One region of the Streptomyces sp. Ac-502 genome, then DNA from elsewhere that is predicted to be linked to it. Evidence: riboswitches for the same ligand, from Rfam matches in the RefSeq annotation. Region 1 holds a riboswitch; each other region holds the start of a gene.
The links. A riboswitch is a leader RNA that binds a small molecule or an ion and turns the genes downstream of it on or off. The one in region 1 is predicted to bind cobalamin.
Positions count from the first base shown of each region.

Region 1 (7,545 bases):
GCGCACTGCGTGCACACGGTGATCGTGCCGCCGCCCGCCACGATCGAGTCGATCAGGTCCGGCAGTGGCGCCGCGTGCGGCAGCTCGAACTCCGCCGCGCGCCCCGGCAGCGCGAACCACGCCGACTCCCCGGTCAGCCACAGCGAGACGTGCACACCGCTGGCCACGGCCACCGCCGCCACCGTGAACGCCTGCGAGCACCGCTCGGGGGCGTCAGCCCCCGCCGTCACCTTGATCACCAGCTTCTTCGCCATACGGCCACTTTAGAGCGCTTGCCAACGCAACCTTTCGGCCCCGCAGTTGGTCAGGTGTCCGACCTACACACGATCTTTGATGGGGGCCGCGTGCAGCCGGATCGTCCTGACCAGCCACCCCGCCCGGGGTTACGCCACCGCTTCGCGGGCCGTACGCGCCCGCTGATCGCCCTGGGCGCCGCGCTCGGCGTCGTCGGCGGCGTGGCCACGGGCTACGCCGTCCAGTACGGGCGGCCGCCCACACCGCTGCCGCCGTTGGCGGCGGGCGTGGCGGCGCAGCCGTCGCAGACGGCCGGGGACGCGGTGGCACGGCCGGCGGCCGCACCGTGGGCCGACGGTGACCTGGAGACGCTGCTGGCGCCGCGGCCGGAGGGGCGACGGCCGAGCGGGACAGCCGTCGTCAGCTGCGCCTGGACGAACTCGCCGAGCTGTACGAGGACGCCACCGGGCCGTTCAAGAGGTTGGCCGAAGGCGGCTTCCGGCGGGCCGTGATGGACGAGTGGCACCGCGGCAGCCTCACCGTCCGCACCATCCTGTACCAGTTCCGCGACACGAACACCGCGATGGCCGCGCGCTACGTGCGGACGGGGGTGGAGGAACAGCGGAAGTGGTTCGGTGTCGACGTGAAACTGTCCGGGACCGCTACCGGGGAACTGCGCGTGCACGACGAAACGGTGGAGAGCCTGGACGGCGAGCCCGTGTACCAGGCCCACGCCCTGGCACGGCGCGGCGGCGTCGTCATGGAAATGATCTTCCAGGACACCGCACGGGTCGACAAGAACACCGCGAAAACGCTGGCCGAGCGGCAGCTCGACCAATTGCGGAAGGCCCCCGCGCGGACATCGCAGCCCACCGCCGAAGGCACGGGCGCCGCCGCACTCCGTGCCGAGATGCTGCCCGCCCGAGGCGGCCCCGGCAACGGTCCCGACACGGGCCGGTTCCGCGACGACGCCCTGTACGGCCCCGCGCGGTCGGTCTTGCTGGCGTCGGAACTGCTCAGAGTGCTCCCCGACGGCCCCAGGAACGCCTTCGCCACCGCATTCCGCCGCCACGGCGCCACGGAGTCGGCCGTACGGACGTACCCGGGCGCCGACCAGATCCGGGAAGTCCAGCTCATCCGCCTCAAGGCAGGCGGGGCGGGGAACGGTCCGGCAGACCTCGCCGCCGCGCTCGTGGGGGACGGCGTCCGCGAGGGGCCCCGGGTCCCGGGCCACCCCGATGCGCGCTGTGTCCTGCCCGAACGGCCGGGCGCCGCATCGACGGCATCGATGCTGTGCGCCGGCCATGCGAAGGGGATCCTGGTCCTCTTGACCGTGTACGGACCGAACGAACTGGACACCACGCAGGGCGCCCGCCAGCTCTCCCGGCAACTCGACCGTCTCGCCGCGCACGGAGGCACCGCATGACCGAGAACAGTGCACCGGCCGAGGAGGGGGCAGACGCCGCCCCGGACTCCTGCCCCGCCTTGTGGCCGCCGTCGCGGTCTGTGCCGTCCTCGGCACCGGCATCGCCTACGGGATCACCTCGGCCGACCGTACCGACCTGCCCGGCCTGGGCACGCCGGACGACGGCCGCTGGACGTACCCGGAGCAGCACCGGCCGCCGCTGCCCCGGGGCGCCTCGGCCCCCTTCGCCGGCCAGGCCCTCTCCGATCGCGGCATCCACCACGCCGAGCTCGGCGCGCTGCGCCTGTCCGCCCCCGAGGACGCCACGGTGGATCTCGACAAGAAGAGCGGGGAGGGCACGCCGGACGCCGCTCCCTTCACCGGGGAGTACGCGGCTCCGTACAACGATCTGCTGCGGCGACACCTGGCCGACTACGCCCCGCGGCGCACCGCCTCGCGAGGCTGGACCATGCCGGACGGCACCCGGTCCCGGGTACACCTGCTCCAGTTCGACAGCGCCGCGGTGGCCGAGTTCTTCCGGCTGACCGTGCTGAGCGACGTGCGCGGCCCGGCCGTCTTCCTACGGGACGCACAGACCGTCGGACGGGACCACGCGTACGAGAAGGCCGTGCCGAAGGTAGCGGGCTCGGCCATCGGCGGCTGGTCCGGGTCCGGGGCGGAGCTCTACAAGGAGACGGGTTCCGAAGGCGCTCTCTCGGTGCGGTACGCCTACCTGTCCGCCGGCGACACCATCGCCCTGGTCGTCCACTCCCGCCCCGGCGGCACCGTACCGACGGCCTTCTACCAGTCCGTCGCCCTCCAGCAGCATCTCCTGAGCTGAACCGGCGGCGCCGGGTCTCCCGGGGGCGTCAGGCACCCGGGCGCCCGGCGGGACCGACCTCACAGCGCCGCCACCGAGCACGCCGACTAGACTCGCTTCCGGTCCGTAACACCTCACTCCGTCCGAGGAGCGCGCTCGTGCTTGAGGCAGTCTTCACCACCCTGCTCGTCCTGGTCGCCGTCGGCGTCGTCGCCTTCGCCGGGCTGACCTGGAAGAAGCTGTACCAGGGCCAGCGCTAGACCCACCGAACACACCAGACTTCCCCCGACACAGATCGCCTGAGCTGATGATCGAGATCCCGTCCGACCTGAACCCGGCCCTCGTGCCCCTCGCCTTCCTGCTCGGCAACTGGGAGGGCGCCGGCGTCGCCGACTTCCCCGGCTCCGAGAAGTGCAACTTCGGCCAGGAGGTCACCTTCACGCACGACGGCCGTGACTTCCTCGAATACACCTCGCACAGCTGGGTGCTCGACGGCGAGGGCAAGAAGGTCGCTCCGCTGGAGACCGAGTCCGGCTACTGGCGCATCGACAAGGACCGCAAGGTCGAGATCGTGATGATCCGCGACGGCGGCGTCGCGGAGGTCTGGTACGGCGAGCTGGCCGACCAGAAGCCGCAGATCGACCTGGCCACCGACGCCGTGGCGCGGACCGCGGCCTCCGGCCCGTACACCGGCGGCAAGCGCCTGTACGGGTACGTGAACAGCGACCTGATGTGGGTCGGCGAGAAGGCCACCCCCGAGGTGCCGCTGCGCCCGTACATGTCGGCGCACCTGAAGAAGGTCGTCGACCCGCGCGAGTGGGCCAAGGACATCAAGGACCTGCCGGACGACGGCATCGCCTTCTTCAAGTAGCCGAGCCGGACCTCCACAGGTCCGCTCATCAGTACAGACAGTCGCAGAGCGCCCCGCGGGGAAGTCCGGTGAGAGTCCGGCGCTGACCCGCAACGGTGTGCGGAACACGCGTTCCGCCAGCCCGATCACCCGCGGGGGCGCCGGTTCCTGATCAACTCGCCGTGGACTGCGAGGGGACACCGCCGCGGGCCTCGCGCCACGCGGCGTCACCCCGGACCGTACGGACGCGGCCCGAGCCGAAGGCGTACGCCCCTTGGCCGCCCCAGCCCGTACCGCCGCCCCCGCCTCCGCCCCCGTCGGGCCCGACGGCGACCGGCCCCGTACCGGCTCGCCGCTGCCCACCGTGCCGCTGGTCGCCGGGCTCGCCCTCGTCCTGCTCGCGTCCCTGGTGTGCGGTGTCGGCCTCGGCGCCTCCGGCGTCGGCTGGGGCGAGGTGCTGCGCCATCTCGGCGCCGGGCTGAGCGGCGGCACCATCACCTCCGACGAGGTCTCCGCCTACACCATCGTGTGGGAGCTGCGCTTCCCGCGCACGCTCCTGGCCGCCGTCGTCGGCGCCGGGCTGTCCGCCATCGGTGTGGCCGTCCAGGCCCTGGTGCGCAACGCCCTCGCCGACCCCTTCGTGCTCGGCATCTCCTCCGGCGCCGCGGTCGGCGCCAACGCCGTCCTGCTCTTCGGCTCGCTCGGCGCGCTCGGCGTCTGGGCCCTGTCCACCGCCGCCTTCGGCTCGGCACTGCTGGCCATGGTGCTGGTCTACGCGGCGGCCCGCAGCGCGCACGGCCTGACCCCGCTGCGCCTGGTCCTGACCGGCTCCGCCATGTACTACGGCTTCTCCGCCCTCTCCACGCTGATGGTCTTCGCCGCCGACCGGGGCGAGGCGGCGCGGTCCGCCATGATGTGGCTGCTCGGCAGCCTCAGCGGGGCGGGCTGGGGCTCGCTGCCGGTCGCCGCGGTGGCGGTGGCCGGGGCGCTGCTGTACCTGATGCTCTCCGCGGGCCGCCTGAACGCGCTGGCCATGGGCGACGAGTCGGCCGCCGCGCTCGGTGTGGACCCCGGGCGGCTGCGCCGGGAGCTGTTCGCGGTCACCGCGGCCGTCACCGGCGCGGTGGTGGCGGTCAGCGGGGCGATCGGTTTCGTCGGGCTGATGGTGCCGCACGTGACGCGGATGCTGGTGGGCGCCGGGCACCGGCGGGTGCTGGCGGTGGCGCCGCTGCTGGGCGCGGTGCTGATGGTGTGGGTGGACATCCTGTCCCGGGTGCTGCTGGCGCCGGTCGAGCTGCCGGTCGGAGTGATCACCGCGGTGCTCGGCGTGCCGGCCTTCGTGCTGCTGATGCGGCGGCGCGGCTACACGTTCGGAGGCGGGGCCTGATGCGAGGTCCGATGCGGTGCCTGATGCGGTGCCTGATGCGGGGTCCGGTGCGGGGTCACGGCGGTACGTACGGAGGCGGGGCCTGATGCGGGTCGACATCGACGCGGTGTCCGTGGACGTGGCCGGCGCGCGGCTCGTGCACGACATCACCCTGCGAGCGGACAGCGGCCGGATCGTCGGGCTGGTCGGGCCCAACGGCAGCGGCAAGTCCACCCTGCTGCGCTGCGCCTACCGCGCGCTGCGCCCGGCCGCCGGGACAGTACGGCTGGACGGCACCGACCTGCACGCCATGGGCGTACGCGAAGGGGCCCGGCGCCTGGCCGCGCTGCCCCAGGAATCGGCGACCGAGTTCGGGTTCACGGCCGCCGAGGTCGTCGCGATGGGGCGGCTGCCGCACCAGCGCGGATCGGGCCGGCCGAGCGCCGCCGACCTGCGGGTGTGCGAGGACGCGCTGGAGCGTACCGGCGCCGCCCACCTCGCCGGCCGGGCCTTCCTGAGCCTGTCCGGCGGCGAGAAGCAGCGGGTGCTGATCGCCCGCGCGCTGGCCCAGGAGCCGCGGGTGCTGGTGCTGGACGAGCCGACGAACCACCTCGACATCGCGCAGCAGCTGGAGCTGCTGGCGCTGGTACGGGACAGCGGGCTGACGGTGCTGACCGCGCTGCACGACCTGAACCTGGCGGCCGGGCACTGCGACGAGCTGTACGTCATCTCCGGCGGGCGCATCGTCGCCTCCGGCGCGCCGCACGACGTGCTGGGCCCGGAGCTGCTGGCCGAGGTGTTCGGGGTGCGCGCGCACCGCGTACCGCATCCGGAGACCGGCGTCGTCCAGCTGCTGTTCGACCGCCTGCCCGCCCGTACCGACGCCCCCACCACTTCATGAGGCCCCCCATGCGCACCCGCCACCGCTCCGCCGCCCTGCTCACCGCCCTCGCACTCGCCGCGCTCACCGGCTGCGGCGCGCACGTCGCCGAGGACGGGAAGGACGGCGCCGCCAAGGCGTCCGGGACGGGCGGCGGCGGATCCGGCCACTACCCGGTCACCATCGAGAACTGCGGGACGAGGACCACGTACGACAAGGCGCCGCGGCGGGTGGTCACCAACGACGTCGGGATCGCCGACATCATGTTCGCGCTCGGCCTGGAGGACCACATGGCCGGGTACGTCATGCCGGGCTACCGGGGCAGGATCGACGCCGTCGCCTGGAAGGACGCGTACGGCAAGGTGCCCTGGCTCTCCAAGAAGGCGATCACCAAGGAGATCGCCCTGGACGCCAGGGCCGACCTGGTCTTCGCGGGCTGGAACTACGGCTTCGGCGAGGACAGCGACGTCACCCCCGCCTCCCTGGCGAAGCTCGGCATCGGCAGCTACGTCCTGACCGAGTCGTGCCGCAACGGGACCGACGGCGGCCAGGGCAGCGCGCGCGGCGTGATGCCGCCGCTGGACGCGCTCTACACCGACCTGAAGACCCTCGGGAAGATCTTCGACGTCGAGGACCGGGCGGACGCGCTGATCGCCACGTACCGCAAGCAGATCGCCGACGCGCAGGCCAAGGTGCCCAAGGACGGCGCACGGCCCACCGTCTTCCTCTACGACGGCGGCCAGGACAAGCCGATGACCTCGGGCCGCTTCGCCGGGCCGCACGACATCATCACCAAGGCCGGCGGTGACCACGTCATGAAGGATCTCCACGACTCCTGGACCACCGTCGGCTGGGAATCGGTGGTCGAACGCGACCCCGACGTGATCGTCATCAACGACTACGGCACGCCGACCGCCGCACAGAAGAAGGCGTTCCTGAAGTCGTACGGGCCGCTGAAGAACGTCTCGGCGATCAAGAACGACCGCATTTTCGTACTGGACTACGCCGACCTGGTGGAGAGCCCGCGCAACCCGGCAGCCGTCGCCGCGCTCTCCGGTTACCTGCGGAACGTAGGCGGCCACTGAACGTCCTCCTACACTGTCGGTGTGGTGAGCAGCGACTGGCAGAGCGACCTCCGCAAGCGCGGGTACCGGCTGACCCCTCAGCGGCAGCTCGTGCTGGAGGCGGTGGACAAGCTGGAACACGCCACACCCGACGCCATCCTCACCGAGGTGCGCAGGACGGCGGGCGGCGTGAACATCTCCACCGTCTACCGGACGCTGGAGCTGCTGGAGGAGCTGAGCCTGGTCAGCCATGCCCACCTCGGGCACGGCGCGCCCACGTACCACCTCGCGTCCCGGCACCACCACATCCACCTGGTGTGCCGGGACTGCTCGGAAGTGATCGAAGCCGATCTGTCGGTGGCCGGACCGTTCACGACGACGCTGCGGGAGACGTTCGGTTTTGACACGGACCTGAAGCACTTCGCGATCTTCGGGCGCTGCGCGGCGTGCACCGGCCCCGGCGCGGGCCCCGGTACCGGCACCGGCACCGCACGGACGCCGGACGGCGGGCCGCCCGCCGAGGGCGGGTCGGGGCCCACCGCCTAGCCGGTCGTACGCTGGGGGTATGCCGCGCCCACGTGAAGCCAGTCCGCTGCTGTCGCTGCCCGGTGCCGTCCCGGCCGAGGCCCCCGACGAAGGCGTCGCCGCACACTACGGCGACCTGTTCCGCGAACAACGCACCCTCGCGGACGGCCGCGGTTTCGTCGACCTCTCGCACCGCGGCGTCGTCGCCGTCAGCGGCCCCGAGCGGCTGAGCTGGCTGCACCTGCTGCTGACCCAGCACGTCACCGACCTCGCCCCGGGCCACGCCACCGAGGCCCTGATCCTCTCCGCCAACGGCCACATCGAGCACGCCCTCTACCTCGTGGACGACGGGGAGACGACCTGGCTGCACACCGAGCCGGGCGACGAGGAGGCGCTGATCG
Region 1 is NZ_JBHFFO010000001.1:6,066,875-6,074,419, reverse strand. Features, by position in the region: gene ACEXOX_RS27635 (DsrE family protein) at 1-254, opposite strand, end outside; gene ACEXOX_RS27630 (hypothetical protein) at 467-760, opposite strand; gene ACEXOX_RS27625 (hypothetical protein) at 746-1,660, shown strand; gene ACEXOX_RS27620 (hypothetical protein) at 1,722-2,480, shown strand; gene ACEXOX_RS27615 (FABP family protein) at 2,767-3,330, shown strand; cobalamin riboswitch at 3,358-3,482, shown strand; gene ACEXOX_RS27610 (FecCD family ABC transporter permease) at 3,584-4,696, shown strand; gene ACEXOX_RS27605 (ABC transporter ATP-binding protein) at 4,782-5,576, shown strand; gene ACEXOX_RS27600 (ABC transporter substrate-binding protein) at 5,585-6,640, shown strand; gene ACEXOX_RS27595 (Fur family transcriptional regulator) at 6,662-7,165, shown strand; gene ACEXOX_RS27590 (YgfZ/GcvT domain-containing protein) at 7,185-7,545, shown strand, end outside.

Region 2 (7,545 bases), 300 kb from region 1:
GCCCGTGGATCTGCGGTCCGCTTTCGTACGGCGCCGGGAGGGTGCCGATGCGGAGGACGGCGGGCTGCTGGACGAGGTGTGGCGGCGGTTCAGCGGAGCGGTGGAACCGCTGCGGGAGGCGGGGCGGCTCGGTACGTTGCTGTTTCAGTTTCCGCCGTGGTTCGCGCCGGGCGCCCGGGCGGAAGCGTTTCTCAGGCGGTGCCGGGAGCGGGCCGAAGGGTGGCCGGTCGCGGTGGAGTTCCGGCATCCGGAGTGGTGGCGGGACGGAAAGCGGCAGGCTTCCACGGCGGCGATGCTCAAGGAACTGGGCATGGCCACCGTCGCGGTGGACATGGTGCAGACACTGCCGGTGTCGATACCGCCGGTCACTCCTGTCACGGACGACCGGCTGGCGGTGGTGCGCTTTCACGGGCGTAATTCCGCGTGGGGAACCGGGAGCAAGGAGGAGCGGTTCCGGTACGCGTATACGGAGGCGGAGTTGGCGGAATGGGTGCCGCGTGTCCGGGGGATGGCGGAGCGGGCCGACCTGGTGCACGTGCTGTTCAACAACTGCTGCGCGGACGCGGCCGTACGGGCCGCGGAGTCGATGCGGGATCTGCTCGGCCTGCCCGAAGGGCGGAGTGAAGGGTGAAAGGTGAGGGGTGAAGTACGGGTGGGGGCGCACGTCAGTGCCACGGTGGCTCGGGGCCCTTGGGGGTGACGCGCGGGGAATATGGGGAATGTATGGGGGGAGGCGTGCTGAGGAGGGCGTGAAGAAGGAGCGGCATCGGGAGTGGGAGCGGGGCTGGGGGCGTTCGGGTTCGGCGTTCTGTAATGCCTTGGGGTTGGGTCTGACGCCCAGGTGACCTGGCGGCCCGATGGCCTGATGGCGCGCGACGTCCTGCGTTCTCGCTTTGTGGCGACGCTGCCTTCCGGGGTCCTCGCACGCTCTTCGGATCACTTCCCTTCACCCTTCCCACCACCGAGAGGCATCTCATGCTGCACGGCGTCGACATCTCCGCTCACCAGTCCTCCTACGACGCGTCCGGCCTGGACTTCGTCTTCATCAAGGCGACCGAGGGGCGTTCCTACGCCAGTCCGCACCGAGCGGATCAAGCCGCCAAGGCCCGGAAAGCGGGGTGTGTGGTCGGCTTCTATCACTTCCTGTGGCCCGGGAACATCGCCGCCCAGGCCCGGTACTTCGTCGAGAAATGCGGGGCGGAAAAGGGCGACGTGCTCGCCGCCGACTGGGAAACGACGAGTTCCGGCACGCACGCGAGCGGAGCGCAGAAGGACCAGTTCCTGCGGGAGGTGAAGAAATTGGCTCCGGGCCATCGCGTACTGCTGTACACCAACGTGTCCTTCTGGAAGGGGCACGACACCTCGTCGTACGCCGCGGACGGGCTGTGGATCGCCGACTACGTCAGCCCCGGAAAGCCGCGGATCAAGGGGAAATGGCTCTTCCACCAGCACACCGACCGGCCGCTGGACAAGAACGTCGCGCAGTTCGAGAACCGGGGCGCGCTGAAGAGGTGGGCCGCTGCCGGGGAGGAGTGAACGGGGAGGGGAGTGCCTGCCGGGGGGCGGGAGTACGGGGGCGCGGAACGCCCGGGAAGGAGGCGACGAGGAGGCCGTCGCCGCCGCCGAGGCCGGTGATCGGGCCCTGCGGCACCTCGCGTCGATGGACGACGAGCGGCGACGTGCCTGGCTGGGACGGTACTTCCGTTCCGTGGAGAGCTGCGACGCGCGGAAGGTTCCTCAGCTGTGACGCGGAAGCACGCGGAGACGACGCGCCCCCTCACTGCACCGCGTCCCGCTCGTACGCCAACCGGCCCCCTGTGTAGGTGGCCCGTACGGTGCGGTCGTCGCCGAGGATGCTGAGGGCGAAGAGCAGGTCCTCGATGTTTTCGGCGCGGGCGGTGCGGTCGGCCAGGAGGGGTGTGGCGCGCGGGTCGAGCACGGTGAAGTCGGCTTCCTGGCCCGGTGTCAGGGAGCCGATCGTGTCGGACAGGCCCAGGGCCTCCGCGCCGCCGCGGGTGGCGAGGTAGAACGCCTTGACGGCGTCGAGGGCGTGGTCGCGCAGTTTGGCGACCTGGTGGGCGTCGCGCATGGTCTGGAGGAGGGAGAAGCTGGTGCCGGCGCCGATGTCGGTGCCGAGGGCTACGGTGAGTGGGTGGTCTCCTTCCTTGGCTTCGCGGAGGGGAAGAGACCGCTGCCGAGGAAGAGGTTCGAGGACGGGCAGTGGGCCACGGCCGTGCCGGTGCGGGCGCAGTGGTCGCGTTCGGAGGGGGTGAGGTGGATGCCGTGGGCGAGGACGGTGCGGGGGCCGAGCAGGCCGTAGTGGTCGTAGACGTCCAGGTAGCCGTCGCGGTCGGGGAAGAGGGAGCGGACCCAGGGGATTTCATCGCGGTGTTCCGAGATGTGGGTGTGCAGGAGGGTGTCGGGATGGGCCGCGCGTAGGGCGCGGGCGGCTTCGAGCTGAGCGGGGGTGCTGGTGGGGGCGAAGCGAGGGGTGACGGCGTAGAGGTTGCGGCCCTTGCCGTGCCAGCGCCGGATCAGGTCGAGGGTTTCGTCGTAGGCACGCTGTGCGGTGTCGAGCAGGCTGTCGGGGGCGTTGCGGTCCATCAGGACCTTGCCGGCGGCGATGCGCAGGTCGCGCCGGGTGGCTTCTTCGAACAGGGCGTCGGCCGAGCCGGGGTGTACGGAGGCGAAGGCCAGGGCGGTCGTGGTGCCGTTGCGCAGCAGTTCGTCGCAGAAGGAGGAGGCGACGCGGCGGGCGTGGGTGCCGTCGGCGAAGCGTTCCTCGGTCACGTAGGTGTGGTCGAGCCAGTCGGGCAACTGGGCGCCGAAGCGGGCGACGGCCTCCTTCTGCACGTAGTGCGTGTGGGCGTCGACGAAGCCGGCGGTGATGAGGTGGCCCGGGTAGTGGACGGGTGCGGTGCCGGGCGGCAGCCGGTCGCGGAGGGCTGCGTACGGACCTGCGGCGGTGATGCGGCCGGCCTCGCAGATCAGCAGCCCGTCGGGGTCGTGGACGAGGGCTTCCGCGGGAGCGGCGGTACGGAAGGGGTCGGCCCGGAAGCGGACGAGGGGGCCGCGGACGGCGGAGACGGGGGTGGGGTTGGGGGTGGGAGTGGGGTTGGGAGAGGGGGCGGAGGTCGGAGTCGGAGCGGGGGTGGAGTCGCGGGTCGGAGTGGGGGTGGGGGTCGGAGTGGGGGCCGGGGTCGGAGTGGGGGCGGGGGCAGGTGTCGGCGTGCTGGTGGTCATGGGCGGGCGGGTACCCGTTTCGGGCGGGGATGGCTCTGGCGTACGTCAGCGGGGCGGGCGGGTACCCGTTTCGGGCCGGCATGGATCTGACGTACGTCAGCGGGGCGGGCGGCCCGTACAGCCGAACGGGTCGGGTATCGGCCGCGGACGACAGACGCGGGGGCGGGGACGGCAAGACTGTCACCGGGCCGGCTGCCGGGTACGGCGCCGGCCGGGCGACGACCGGTCGCCACAGCCGATGACTGTCGAGGAACTGGGGCCGAATGGGCGGGAGTACGGGTGGACGTCAGCGCGGGAGTACGGGCCGGCGTTCGGGCAGGAGTACGGACGTGACCGCGGGCCGGGGCGCGGCGGCGGGGCCTCGCGTGCGCCGGGGGCGCGGAGCGGACCGGCGGACGGCGCGGTACGCGGTACGGGCGGTGGTGGCGGTACTGGCCCTGGCGGGCCTGACGGTGGGCGGGGCCGCCGCCGCGAAGCCTCCGGGCGGGCGATCGGGGCTGCCGGAAGCCGCGTACACCGCCCTTTCGTCATACGAGACGCTGCTGACCCACCCGGCCCTGTCGCCCTACGCGGCCCCGGACTCACGGGCTCTGCGGGCCCCGGGCACCGCCCGCGCCCCCGGTAACGCCGCGACGACCAGGGCGGCCGTCGTCCGGCTGGTCAACCGGGAGCGGGCGAAGGCCGGCTGCCGTCCCGTGAGGACGCACCGTACGGTCACCAAGGCCGCTCAGCGGCACAGCGACCACATGGCCCGCGAGGGCTCGCTCTCGCACCGGGAACGCGGCGGCTCCGGCCCCGGCAGCCGGCTCTCGGCCGTCGGGTACGACTGGCGCCGCGCGGGCGAGAACATCGCGCGCGGCCAGCAGGGGGCCGCGGAGGTGGTGCGGGCGTGGGCGCGCAGTCCGGAGCACCAGGTGGTGCTGGCGGACTGCGCGTTCCGGCACGCGGGGGTGGGGATCAACAGCGGCACGGACGACCGCGGCCCGTGGTGGACGCTGCTGCTGGCCCGCCCTGCCTGAGGGGCGGTGTCGGCACTCCGGCCGGCTGTACGCCGCCTGACAAGGCATACGGTTCCGGACCGCGGCGGATGTCCGCGCTCCGGAACCGCAGTGTCGACCCGGCTCAGCGCGCCGACGGCACAGGACCCCCGTCCGCCCCGCGCGGAGCGGCGCCCGCCCGTACCCCGGTGGCCCGCTCGGCCAGTTCGCCGAAGAGCAGGCCGAAGGCGGTCCACAGGGCGAGCTGGACGCCGAGTGCGGAGAGGCGGAACTTCCAGAGCAGCAGGGCCGGGAAGTCGGCGGGGAGTTCGTTGACGGCCGGGAGGAACGCGTAGGCGAGGCCGACGGCCGCGGCGAAGGCTGCCAGGGCGGCGACCGTCGCGTACCAGGTGCCCAGGCGGGGTGCGAGCCGCTTGCCGAGGAGGACGGCGGCGACGGCCAGCAGCACGCTGAGGGCGATCATGAGGAAGTACAGCGCGGTGCGGGTGCCGATGGAGTCGGGGTCTCCGACGGACGGCGGGTTGGCCGGGTACTTCAGGAACGGTACGAGGTAGACCGCGCCGAAGGCGGCCCCGGAGAGCAGCAGGGCGGTGGCGCGGGGGCCGAAGCGGCCGACGCGCCCGAGGGCGAAGCAGTAGGCCAGGGCGGCGATCCCGCCCAGCGCGACGCCGTACACCAGGACGCCGGTGGCCAGGCCCGCGGTGGACTGCACCGCGCGGCTGACGACCTCGGCCTCGTGTTCGTGGGCGTGCGCGTCCTCGAAGGCGATGGCGGCGTCGACCTGCGGTTTGCCCAGCAGGTAGGCGACGAGCAGGGCGAGCAGGCCGGCGGCGAGGCCGGCCAGCATGCCGCGCACCAGGAGGGACCTGACGGTGGCGGAGTTCATGTGCGAAGGCCCCCGGTCAGTGGCAGGGGAAGCCGAGCAGATGGCGTCCGTCGTGGACCCACTCGTGCACGCCGGTGCCGGAGAGCAGCGCGGTGGCGCCCTGTTCGGCGCCGACGAAGTAGAGCAGGACGAGCATGAGGACGCCGCCGAAGACCGCCCACGGCAGGACCGTCCGGACGGGGAGGGGGCGGGCGCGGCGTGGCCGGTGGCCGGCGGCGCGACGGAATGGGCCATGTCGGGAACCTCCTGGGGGAACTCGCGTCCCGGTCGGGGAGCCGTGACGACAGGACGGGTCTGGCTCGCCCGTCGGCCCCGTACGGGACCGGTGCGGGTTCACAGTGGCGCGACCGCGCCGGAATTCCACCGGCTTCCGTCATGTCATCGTCAATATCATCGGGAACGTACCGCGTGGCGGCGACGGGGAGAAGGGCCCGCGGGCGGGCGTGCGGGTGCACGGCGGTGGTCGCGCGCCCCGCTGTTCCCTGGTGCGCCATCAGATTTCCGCGTCGAAAGAGGTGCGCATGACAACTCGGGTGATGTTGGTCTCACCGTCCTTCGACGACGCCCTGGGCGCGGTGCGCTTCCCGGCCGGCGAATCCCTGACACCGGGCGGGCTGCGCCGCGCCCGCGCCGCCCGCCCCGCTGCCGCCGCCCTGCCCGCCGACCGGGCCCTGACCTCCCCTTCCGCGCGCTGCCGGGAGACGGCCGAGGCGCTCGGCCTGCGGGCGGAGCCGGACCCGGGCGCGGCGGGCCGGGCGATGGGCCGCTGGCGGGGGCTGGCCCTGGAGGACGTGCTGGCCGCCGAGCCCGCGGCAGTCACGGCCTGGCTGTCCGACGCGGACAGCGCGCCGCACGGCGGCGAGACGCTGGCGCAGTTGCTCGGACGGGTGGCGGACTGGCTGGCGGGCCTCGCGGCGGAGGGCGGCCGGATCGTGGCCGTAGTGGAGCCGGACGTCGTACGTGCGTCCGTGGTGTGCGCCCTGGGGGCCCCGCCCTCGTCCTTCTGGCGGGTGGACGTACCGCCGCTGACCGTGACGGCGCTGAGCGGGCGGGACGGCCGGTGGAACGTGCGGGTGGCGGGGGAACTCGACGGGTTGGCGGCTCCTGGGGCGCCGTGACCGCCGGCGCGGACTGTCCTGCGGACCTTCCCGGGGGGCGCACCGGCCCCTCCCGGGGGGCACCGGCCCGTCCCGCGACACTTCCCGGGCTGCACCGGACCGTCCCACGGCCCCTCCCTGGCGGCACGGGACCGCCCCACTGCCCCTCCCAGGCGGCACCGGCCCGCCCACGGCCCCCATCCGGCCTGTCCGCAGCCTCGCCCGGCCCGCCCGCGGCCCCCGCCCGGGCCGGTTCGGGCCGCCGTATCCTGGTCGGAGACGGGTTGTTGCACATCGCTTGCAACAAGGCGGCTCGCGTGCGGCGAGGCGCCTCTCGTGCAGCAGGGCGGCTCGCGTGCGGCAAGACGCCTCACGTGCGGCAAGGCGGCGACGAGGCCGGGTACGAAACGGGTACGAAGGAGCGGTGCGGTGGCATCTCCAGGCTCTCCAGTGGTGCTGGGGATCGAGTCCTCCTGCGACGAGACCGGGGCGGGCCTGGTCCGCGACGGCAAGCTGCTCGGGCACGCGGTGGCGTCCAGCATGGACGAGCACGCGCGCTACGGCGGCGTCGTGCCGGAGATCGCGGCCCGCGCCCATGTGCACTCCCTCGCCCCCGTCGTGCACCGCGCGCTCGACGACGCGGGCCTGACCATGGCCGACATCGGCGCGGTGGCCGTGACCACCGGCCCCGGCCTGTCGGGCGCCCTCCAGGTCGGTCTGGCCGGTGCCAAGGGCCTGGCGTACGGGCTGGGCGTGCCGCTGTACGGGGTGCACCACCTCGCCGGGCACGTCGCCGCCGACACCCTGGAGCACGGCCCGCTGCCCGACCCCTGCATGGTGCTCATCGTCTCCGGCGGGCACACTTCCCTCCTCCTCGTACGGGACCTGGCGCGCGACCCGATCGTGCACCTCGGCGACACCCTCGACGACGCCGCCGGGGAGTGCTTCGACAAGGTCGCGCGGGTCTTCGGCCTGCCGTACCCGGGCGGCCCCGCGATCGACCGGGCCGCGCGCGAGGGCGACCCGAAGGCCGTCGCGTTCCCGCGGCCGCTTACCGGGCCGCGTGACGACCCGTACGGCTTCTCCTTCTCCGGCCTCAAGACGGCCGCCGCGCGCTGGGCCGAACGGCACGCCGACGGCGAACTGCCTGTCGCGGACGGCGCGGCCTCCCTCCAGGAGGCGGTCGCCGACGTCCTGACCCGCAAGGCCGTCGCGGCCTGCAAGGAGCACGGCGTGGGCACCCTGGTGGTGGTGGGCGGCGTCGCCGCCAACTCGCGCGTCCGGTCCCTCGCCGAGGAGCGCTGCCAGAAGGCGGGCATCA
Region 2 is NZ_JBHFFO010000001.1:5,765,946-5,773,490, reverse strand. Features, by position in the region: gene ACEXOX_RS26195 (DUF72 domain-containing protein) at 1-631, shown strand, start outside; gene ACEXOX_RS26190 (glycoside hydrolase family 25 protein) at 976-1,536, shown strand; partial or broken gene guaD (guanine deaminase) at 1,859-3,243, opposite strand; gene ACEXOX_RS26180 (CAP domain-containing protein) at 3,573-4,262, shown strand; gene ACEXOX_RS26175 (CbtA family protein) at 4,366-5,127, opposite strand; partial or broken gene ACEXOX_RS26170 (CbtB-domain containing protein) at 5,144-5,361, opposite strand; cobalamin riboswitch at 5,397-5,540, opposite strand; gene ACEXOX_RS26165 (histidine phosphatase family protein) at 5,649-6,245, shown strand; gene tsaD (tRNA (adenosine(37)-N6)-threonylcarbamoyltransferase complex transferase subunit TsaD) at 6,675-7,545, shown strand, end outside.
Region 2: another riboswitch for cobalamin. It lies ahead of ACEXOX_RS26170 (CbtB-domain containing protein); the one in region 1 lies ahead of ACEXOX_RS27610 (FecCD family ABC transporter permease).

Region 3 (7,545 bases), 4.3 Mb from region 1:
CCCCAGCGGCGACGAGCCGGGCGCCGACGTCTACCCGTACATCGTCACCACCCACCGGCTGACCGAGCACTTCACCGCGGGCGGTATGAGCCGCTGGTCTCCCTACCTCGCCGAACTCCAGCCGGAACTCTTCTGCGAGATCTCCCCGCAGCTCGCCGCCGAGCGCGGCCTGGAGCACATGGGCTGGGCCACCATCATCACCGCGCGCAACGCCATCGAGGCGCGTGTCATGGTCACCCGGCGGATCTCCTCCCTGACCGTCGAGGGCCGTACCGTCCACCAGATCGGGCTGCCCTTCCACTGGGGGCCCAACGGAGTGGTCACCGGTGACGCCGCCAACGAACTGGTGGCCATCGCCCTCGACCCCAACGCCCACATCCAGGAGGACAAGGCGCTCACCGCCGACATCCGGCCGGGCCGCCGGCCCCGCGGGCCCGGCCTGCCGGACCTGGTCGCGGCCTACCGGCAGCGCGCCGGCATCGACGAGACCACCGGAACGGAGCCCCGCCCGTGACCGACCACCTGCTCGGCGACCACCTGCTCAGCGGCATCGAACCGGACCCGGCCGGGGACGCCGGCCACACCGGTGCGCCACTCCGAACGGGCTTCTTCACCGACACCTCCGTGTGCATCGGCTGCAAGGCGTGCGAGGTGGCCTGCAAGGAGTGGAACGCCCTGCCCGAGGACGGGCTGTCCCTGTCCGGGATGAGCTACGACAACACGCAGGGGCTCGGGGCCTCGACGTGGCGGCATGTGGCCTTCATCGAACAGGAGATGCCGGCGCGTGGCGGACCGGAAGGGTCGGCGCGTGGCGGGCCGCCCACCGCTGAAGGGCGTACGCGACTGCCGTTGGCCGAGACGAGCGACGGCACCGGCGGCGGTCTTGACGAGGATACTGGCGGCGGTACCGGTGGTGACCTGCGCTGGCTGATGGCCTCCGACGTCTGTAAACACTGCACGCACGCCGCGTGCCTGGACGTCTGCCCCACCGGCTCGCTCTTCCGCACCGAGTTCGGCACGGTCGTCGTCCAGGAGGACATCTGCAACGGTTGCGGCTACTGCGTACCCGCCTGCCCGTACGGCGTCATCGAGCAACGACCGTCCGACGGCCGTGCCTTCAAGTGCACGATGTGCTACGACCGGCTCGGCGCCGGACAGGAACCGGCCTGCGCCAAGGCGTGCCCGACCGAGTCCATCCAGTACGGGCCGCTGGACGAACTCCGTGAACGGGCGGCGCTCCGCGTCGACCAGCTGCACGCGGCAGGCGTCACCGACGCGCGCCTGTACGGGCACGAGCCGGACGACGGCGTCGGCGGGGACGGCGCGTTCTTCCTCCTCCTCGACGAGCCCGAGGTCTACGGACTGCCACCGGACCCCGTCGTCACCACCCGCGACCTGCCCGCCATGTGGAGACACGCGGGCACCGCGGCGCTCACGCTGGCCGGCGGCATCGCGCTGGCGTTCACCGGGCCCGCGCTGAAGCAGCTCGGCGCTGCCACCGTAAGGAAGGGAAGGCGATGAACGGTTCCGACGTCACCCGTGAGGGCTCCGAGGGCGGGCGGCCGGGCCGCGCCGCCGCACCGGAGATGCTGCGGGGCGGACCGGGCGCCGACGGGCGAGGGCGGCGCAAGGGCGGCAAGCGCGGCCGCGGTGAACAGCTCATGGCGCCCCCGGCGGAGTTCGAGTCGTACTACGGCCGGCCGGTCATCAAAGCCCCCGCCTGGCATGCCCGGGACATCGCCGGGTACTTCTTTCTCGGCGGCCTGGCCGGCGCCGGATCGGTGCTGGCCGCCGGGGCCCACGCGACGGGCCGCACCACCACCGCGACCGCGATGAAGGTCTCCTCCGTCGTGGCGGTCTCCCTGTCCACCGCGGCACTCGTCAACGACCTCGGCAGACCCGGCCGTTTCGCGAACATGCTCCGGGTCGTCAAGCCGACCTCTCCGATGAGCGTCGGCTCCTGGCTGCTGGCCGCCTACGGGCCCGCCGCGGGCGCAGCGGCCGCTTCCGCGCTCACCGGGAGACTGCCCCGGGCAGGCGCCGTGGCGACCGGCACCGCGGCGCTCCTCGGGCCGGCCGTCGCCACCTACACCGCGGTGCTCGCGGCGGACACCGCCGTCCCCGCGTGGCACGGCGCGCACCGCGAACTCCCGTACCTGTTCGCGGCCTCGGCGACGGCCGCCGCCTCCGGAATGGCCCTGGTCGTGGCTCCCGTACGGGAGACCGCGCCCGCCCGGTGCGCCGCGGTACTGGCCGCGGCTGCCGACGAAGCGGTCACCAAGGCCGCCGAACGGCGCCTCGGCATGGTCGCGGAGACCTGGCACCAGGGGCGGGCCGGCACCCTGCTCCGCACGGCGCGGACACTCACCGCGGCCGGAGCCGCCGTCGGTGCCGTCTTCGGAGGCCGTTCCCGCACGCTGGCCGCCGCGAGCGGGCTGGCCCTGCTCGCCGGTTCCGCGTGCACCCGCTTCGGGGTCTTCGCGGCAGGCATCGCCTCCGCCGAGGACCCGAAGTACACCGTCGTACCCCAACGGGCGGCCAAGGAAGCCCGCCGCACCACACCGACGCACAGCGCGGAGAGGACACAGCCCACATGACCCGCACACCCCACACCGACGAGCCTGCCCAGGTCGTGCTCAGCGCCCAGTCTCCGGCCGACGCCGAGGCCGTCTTCAGCACGCTGCGCAGCTGCTTCGCTTCCGACCGCGCCGACGGCGACACCGCACACGACCAGCCGCACCAGCCCGGACACCCGACCGTCTGGACCGAGACCTTCGAGACCTCGGAGGTCCGCGGCGACGTCCGGCCGAACGCCGACCTGTCCGCCGCCGTCACCGCCGACCTCCAGGGCAGTCACCTGGCGGTGGACCGGTTGCGGGACGTGCTGACGCGCGCGTTCTCCGTCCGTACGGAGGGCACGGTGTCGGGCGATCAGGAGGTCGAGCTTCAGATCGTGCTGGAGAGCACGGGGCAGAGCTGACCCCTTCCGGAAAGCACGTGTGCCGCGGGCGGGCGCGGAGCAGCCTCAGTTCCGCTCCGCGCCCGCCCGGCGGGCGACCGGGGCCCTCACCCCGGCGTCTGCGTGCCCCGTACCAGGTACTGCGCATACGCGTCGACGGCGAAGACCGCCGGCAGTTCGCGCGTCAGGGCCGTACGTTCGAGGAGCGCGCGGGCTTCGGCGGCCAGGGCCCGCGGGTCCTCCTTCGCCCACGCGGCGCACTCCTCGTCGAGCAGCGGGCGTGAGGATCTCGTCGAAGCGGTGGCCCGGTATGCCGAGCACCTGGACGCGGCTGGTCAGTGCGATGGTGGACATGTGCGTCTTCCGGATCGTGTGCGGGGCGTCGTACAGGCGAAGGGTGCGAACGGCATGGCACGTGGTGCCGTACCGTCCGGACGCGGCCGCCGCCCCCAGGGCCGTACGGGGCCGTCCGTGGCCGTACGGAGACTCTGGCAGCGGCACTGAGTGCCAGCAAGCGTGGAGCGATGCCAACTTCTGCGCATCTTTCCCCGTCGATGTGCCAAGGATGCCAAGCCGCCTACAGTGCGGCCTGCTCCCTCCGCCACGCCACCACGTCGGCCGGCAACGGCGCTTGGATGTTGTCGACGTCACCGACCCGCAGGTTGCTCGGTGTGCTGTATTCACCGTGACAGTTGATGACGGAGACGGCGACCTCGGAATCCGGCTGCCAGAACGTCCGGTAGTACGGCGCGTTCGCCGGATCCGGGATTTCCAGCAGCGGAACGCCGCGCCGCTCCAGCAGACGCCGCAGCTTCTCGAACCGCAGCCGGGGAGCGAAGCGCCCGTACCGGGCCCGCAGCACCTCGTCGACGACCTTGTTCTTCCGGTGCGCCAGTCTGTGCACCTGCAAGGTGAAGTGGTGCCCCGACCAAGGGGCGTGCGCGGATTCGCGATCCCAGAAGAACTCGGGCAGGGCGTAGGAATAGCCCAGGCTGCTGTGACCGAATGCGTTCTCGCCGAAGTCCGGCCCCAGGACTTCGGCGACGCGCTCGGGAGAATCGGTGTGACGAAGGCCGAGCACGGTGCCGGTGGTCACGACGTCCACGTAGAACGCCAGGGAGTGCGGAGTCAATTGCTTTTCCTCGATGAGTCGCGGGAAGAGCAGTTTACGGGCCACCCGCCGGCCTCCATCGGCCGATGGGCGCCCCGCCCCCGTCGGCTCGTCAGAATTCCCAGTCGTCGTCCGCCGTGTCCTCGGCCTTGCCCATGAGGTACGAGGAGCCGGAACCGGAGAAGAAGTCGAGGGCGTGGTAGGTGACAGTGTCGGACCGGTCGGACCGGTCCGACACCGAGGTCAGGTCCCGTACGGCGGTCGACGCACCCTCCCGGCCGTCACCGGACACACCGGATCACGCCGTGGGCAGCTCCGCCCGGACCGTCCGCGCGGCCGTGACGAGGTTCTCCAGCGAAGCGCGGGTCTCGGGCCAGCCCCGGGTCTTCAGACCACAGTCGGGATTGACCCACAGCCGCTCGGCCGGGATCGCACCGAGGCCCTTGCGCAGCAGGATCGCCGCCTCCTCGGCGCTCGGCACGCGGGGCGAGTGGATGTCGTACACGCCCGGACCGGCCTCCCGCGGATAGCCGTGCTCGGCCAGCTCACGGGCCACCTGCATGTGCGAGCGCGCGGCCTCCAGGCTGATCACGTCGGCGTCGAGATCGTCGATGGCCTGCACGATGTCACCGAACTCGGCGTAGCACATGTGCGTATGGATCTGCGTCCGGTCCCGCACCCCGCTGGTGGTGAGGCGGAACGCCTCGGTGGCCCAGGCGAGGTAGGCGGGACGGCCGGCGGCACGCAGCGGCAGCGTCTCGCGCAGCGCCGGCTCGTCGACCTGGATGACCGAGGTGCCGGCCGCCTCCAGGTCGCCGACCTCGTCGCGCAGGGCCAGCGCCACCTGCCGGGCGGTGTCGCCGAGCGGCTGGTCGTCCCGGACGAACGACCAGGCGAGCATGGTGACCGGGCCGGTCAGCATCCCCTTGACCGGCCGGTCGGTGAGCGACTGCGCGTACCGTGTCCACCGCACCGTCATCGGCTCGGGCCGCGAGATGTCACCCGCGAGGACCGGCGGACGGACGTACCGCGTGCCGTACGACTGGACCCAGCCGTGCTGTGTGGCGAGATACCCCGTCAGCTGCTCGGCGAAGTACTGCACCATGTCGTTGCGTTCGGGCTCGCCGTGCACGAGGACGTCGATGCCCGCCTCCTCCTGGAAGGAGAGCACCGCGCGGATCTCGCTCTCGATGCGCTCCTCGTACCCGGCCGTGCCGATCCGGCCCGCCCGCAGGTCGGCGCGGGCGGTGCGCAGTTCGGCGGTCTGCGGGAAGGAGCCGATGGTGGTCGTCGGCAGCAGCGGCAGGCCGAGGTGGGCCCGCTGGGCGACGGTCCGCTCCCCGTACGGCGCCAAGCGGCGGCCGTCGGCGTCGGTGACGGCGGCGGTACGGGCCCGTACGGCGGGGTCGTGGGTGATCGCGGAACCGGCGCGGGACGCCAGGTCGGCGCGGTTGGCGGCCAGTTCGGCGGCGATGGTGTGGGTGCCCTGCGCGAGGCCGCGGGCGAGCGTGGCGATCTCGGCGGTCTTCTGCCGGGCGAACGCGAGCCAGCGCAGGACCTGCGGGTCGATGTCCCGTTCGGCGGTGGCGTCCAGCGGGACGTGCAGCAGGGAGCAGGAGGCGGCCACGTCGACCCGCTCGGCCAGGCCCAGCAGCGTACCGAGCGTGGCCAGTGACTTCTCGTAGTCGTTGATCCAGATGTTGCGGCCGTTGACGACACCGGCGACCAGCCGCTTGCCCGGCAGGCCGCCCGCGGCGGCGAGCGCGTCCAGGTTGCCCGCCGCGGCCTCGGTGAAGTCCAGCGCGAGACCGTCGACAGGGGCCTTGGCGAGCACCGGCAGAGCCTCGCCGAGCTGGTCGAAGTACGAGGCCACCAGCAGCTTCGGGCGGTCGGTAAGGGCGCCGAGGACGCGGTAGGCACGCTCGGCGGCGTTGAGGTCGGCCGGGGTGCGGTCCTGGACCAGAGCGGGCTCGTCCAGCTGCGCCCACTCGGCACCGGCCGCACGCAGGTCCGCCAGCACCTCCGCGTAGACGGGCAGAAGCCGGTCGAGCAGGGTCAGCGGGTCGAAGTCGGTGGCGACACCGGGGGCCGGCTTGGACAGCAGGAGGTAGGTGACCGGTCCGACGAGGACCGGGCGCGGCGTGTGGCCGAGCGCGAGCGCCTCCCGCACCTCGCCGACCTGCTTGGCGGAGTCGGTGGCGAAGACCGTGTCGGGCCCCAACTCGGGTACGAGGTAGTGGTAGTTCGTGTCGAACCACTTGGTCATCTCCAGTGGCGCCACGTCCTGTGTGCCGCGTGCCATCGCGAAGTAGCCGTCCAGGGCGTCGGCCTCGACGGCGGCGCGGTGCCGTTCCGGGACAGCTCCGACCATGACGCTGGTGTCCAGTACGTGGTCGTAGTACGAGAAGTCACCGGTCGGCACCTCGTGGAGGCCGGCGTCGGCCAGCTGCTGCCAGTTCGACCGGCGCAGGTCCCGCGCGGTCTCCTGGAGGGCGTCCGCGGTGACGCGGCCCTTCCAGTACCCCTCGACGGCCTTCTTCAGTTCCCGGTGCTGTCCCTGGCGGGGGTAGCCGTACACGGTGGCCCGTGCTGCCGCGGCTGCGGGCTTCGCTGTCACGGAACTCTCCTTCGCGAGCGTGATCTTCTTCCGAGCTCGGTGACGGGACGAGAACGCGAAGGAATGACGCACCCGACGGGTCACGCGGCGCCGAACGGCACCCATGCCCGTCTGCTGTGGTCGCCGACCCGCCCTCGAGGTCACCGGAAGGCCGCGCACGCATGGACGCACGCGGGCAACGGGCAGGTCTTCGGACTTGCGGGCACGCCTGCCGGAACGTCGTCCGGCGGGCACCTACTGGCCGTCGCTTCCCGGATCCGCGGCCCGGATCCAGTGCGTATGACGGCGGTCGTTCCCGCTCACCGCTGCGGGGCAGTCCCGGATTCCCACCGGGTTCCCTCTTACGACGCGTCTGCCTGGCGGGCAGGGCGAACCAGTTGCACGCGACAGCGTAGATCGGTCATGCCCGGTACGGACACCCCTGTTCACATGGTGGTACGTGAGATGAGACACGGGTGGTGGAGAGGGGGTGCGGCGGTGGGCGGGCCCGGGCCTCCGTACGGCACCCTCGACGTGTCCCTGCGACGGGCTCCCGTGATGTGCCCCTGCGACGTGCCCTCGTGATGCGTCCCCTTGATGTGTCCGGATCGGCGCTCACCGGGCATGGCGGGGGTCTGAACAATGGGGCACCCCCGGTCGTACCGTGCGCCGCCGTCCCGTCCGCCCTCCGCCCTCCGAGGTCCGCTGCCGTACACCGGGGCGGCACCGCGTTCCAGGGCGGCACCGTTCACCGGTGCGGCAGCCTTGCCGCTACCGGCACTCCAGAGGGAGGACCCGCCATGCCCGGTACCGACGAGCAGCCCCACTCGGAGGCATGGAAGACCGCGCTCACCGTGCTGCAAGAGGTCGCCCCGCCCG
Region 3 is NZ_JBHFFO010000001.1:1,816,352-1,823,896, reverse strand. Features, by position in the region: gene fdh (formate dehydrogenase) at 1-514, shown strand, start outside; gene ACEXOX_RS08145 (4Fe-4S dicluster domain-containing protein) at 511-1,521, shown strand; gene nrfD (NrfD/PsrC family molybdoenzyme membrane anchor subunit) at 1,518-2,597, shown strand; gene ACEXOX_RS08135 (hypothetical protein) at 2,594-2,980, shown strand; gene ACEXOX_RS08130 (hypothetical protein) at 3,537-4,091, opposite strand; gene ACEXOX_RS08125 (hypothetical protein) at 4,183-4,362, opposite strand; gene metE (5-methyltetrahydropteroyltriglutamate--homocysteine S-methyltransferase) at 4,369-6,687, opposite strand; cobalamin riboswitch at 6,851-7,080, opposite strand; gene ACEXOX_RS08115 (cupin domain-containing protein) at 7,467-7,545, shown strand, end outside.
Region 3: another riboswitch for cobalamin. It lies ahead of metE (5-methyltetrahydropteroyltriglutamate--homocysteine S-methyltransferase); the one in region 1 lies ahead of ACEXOX_RS27610 (FecCD family ABC transporter permease).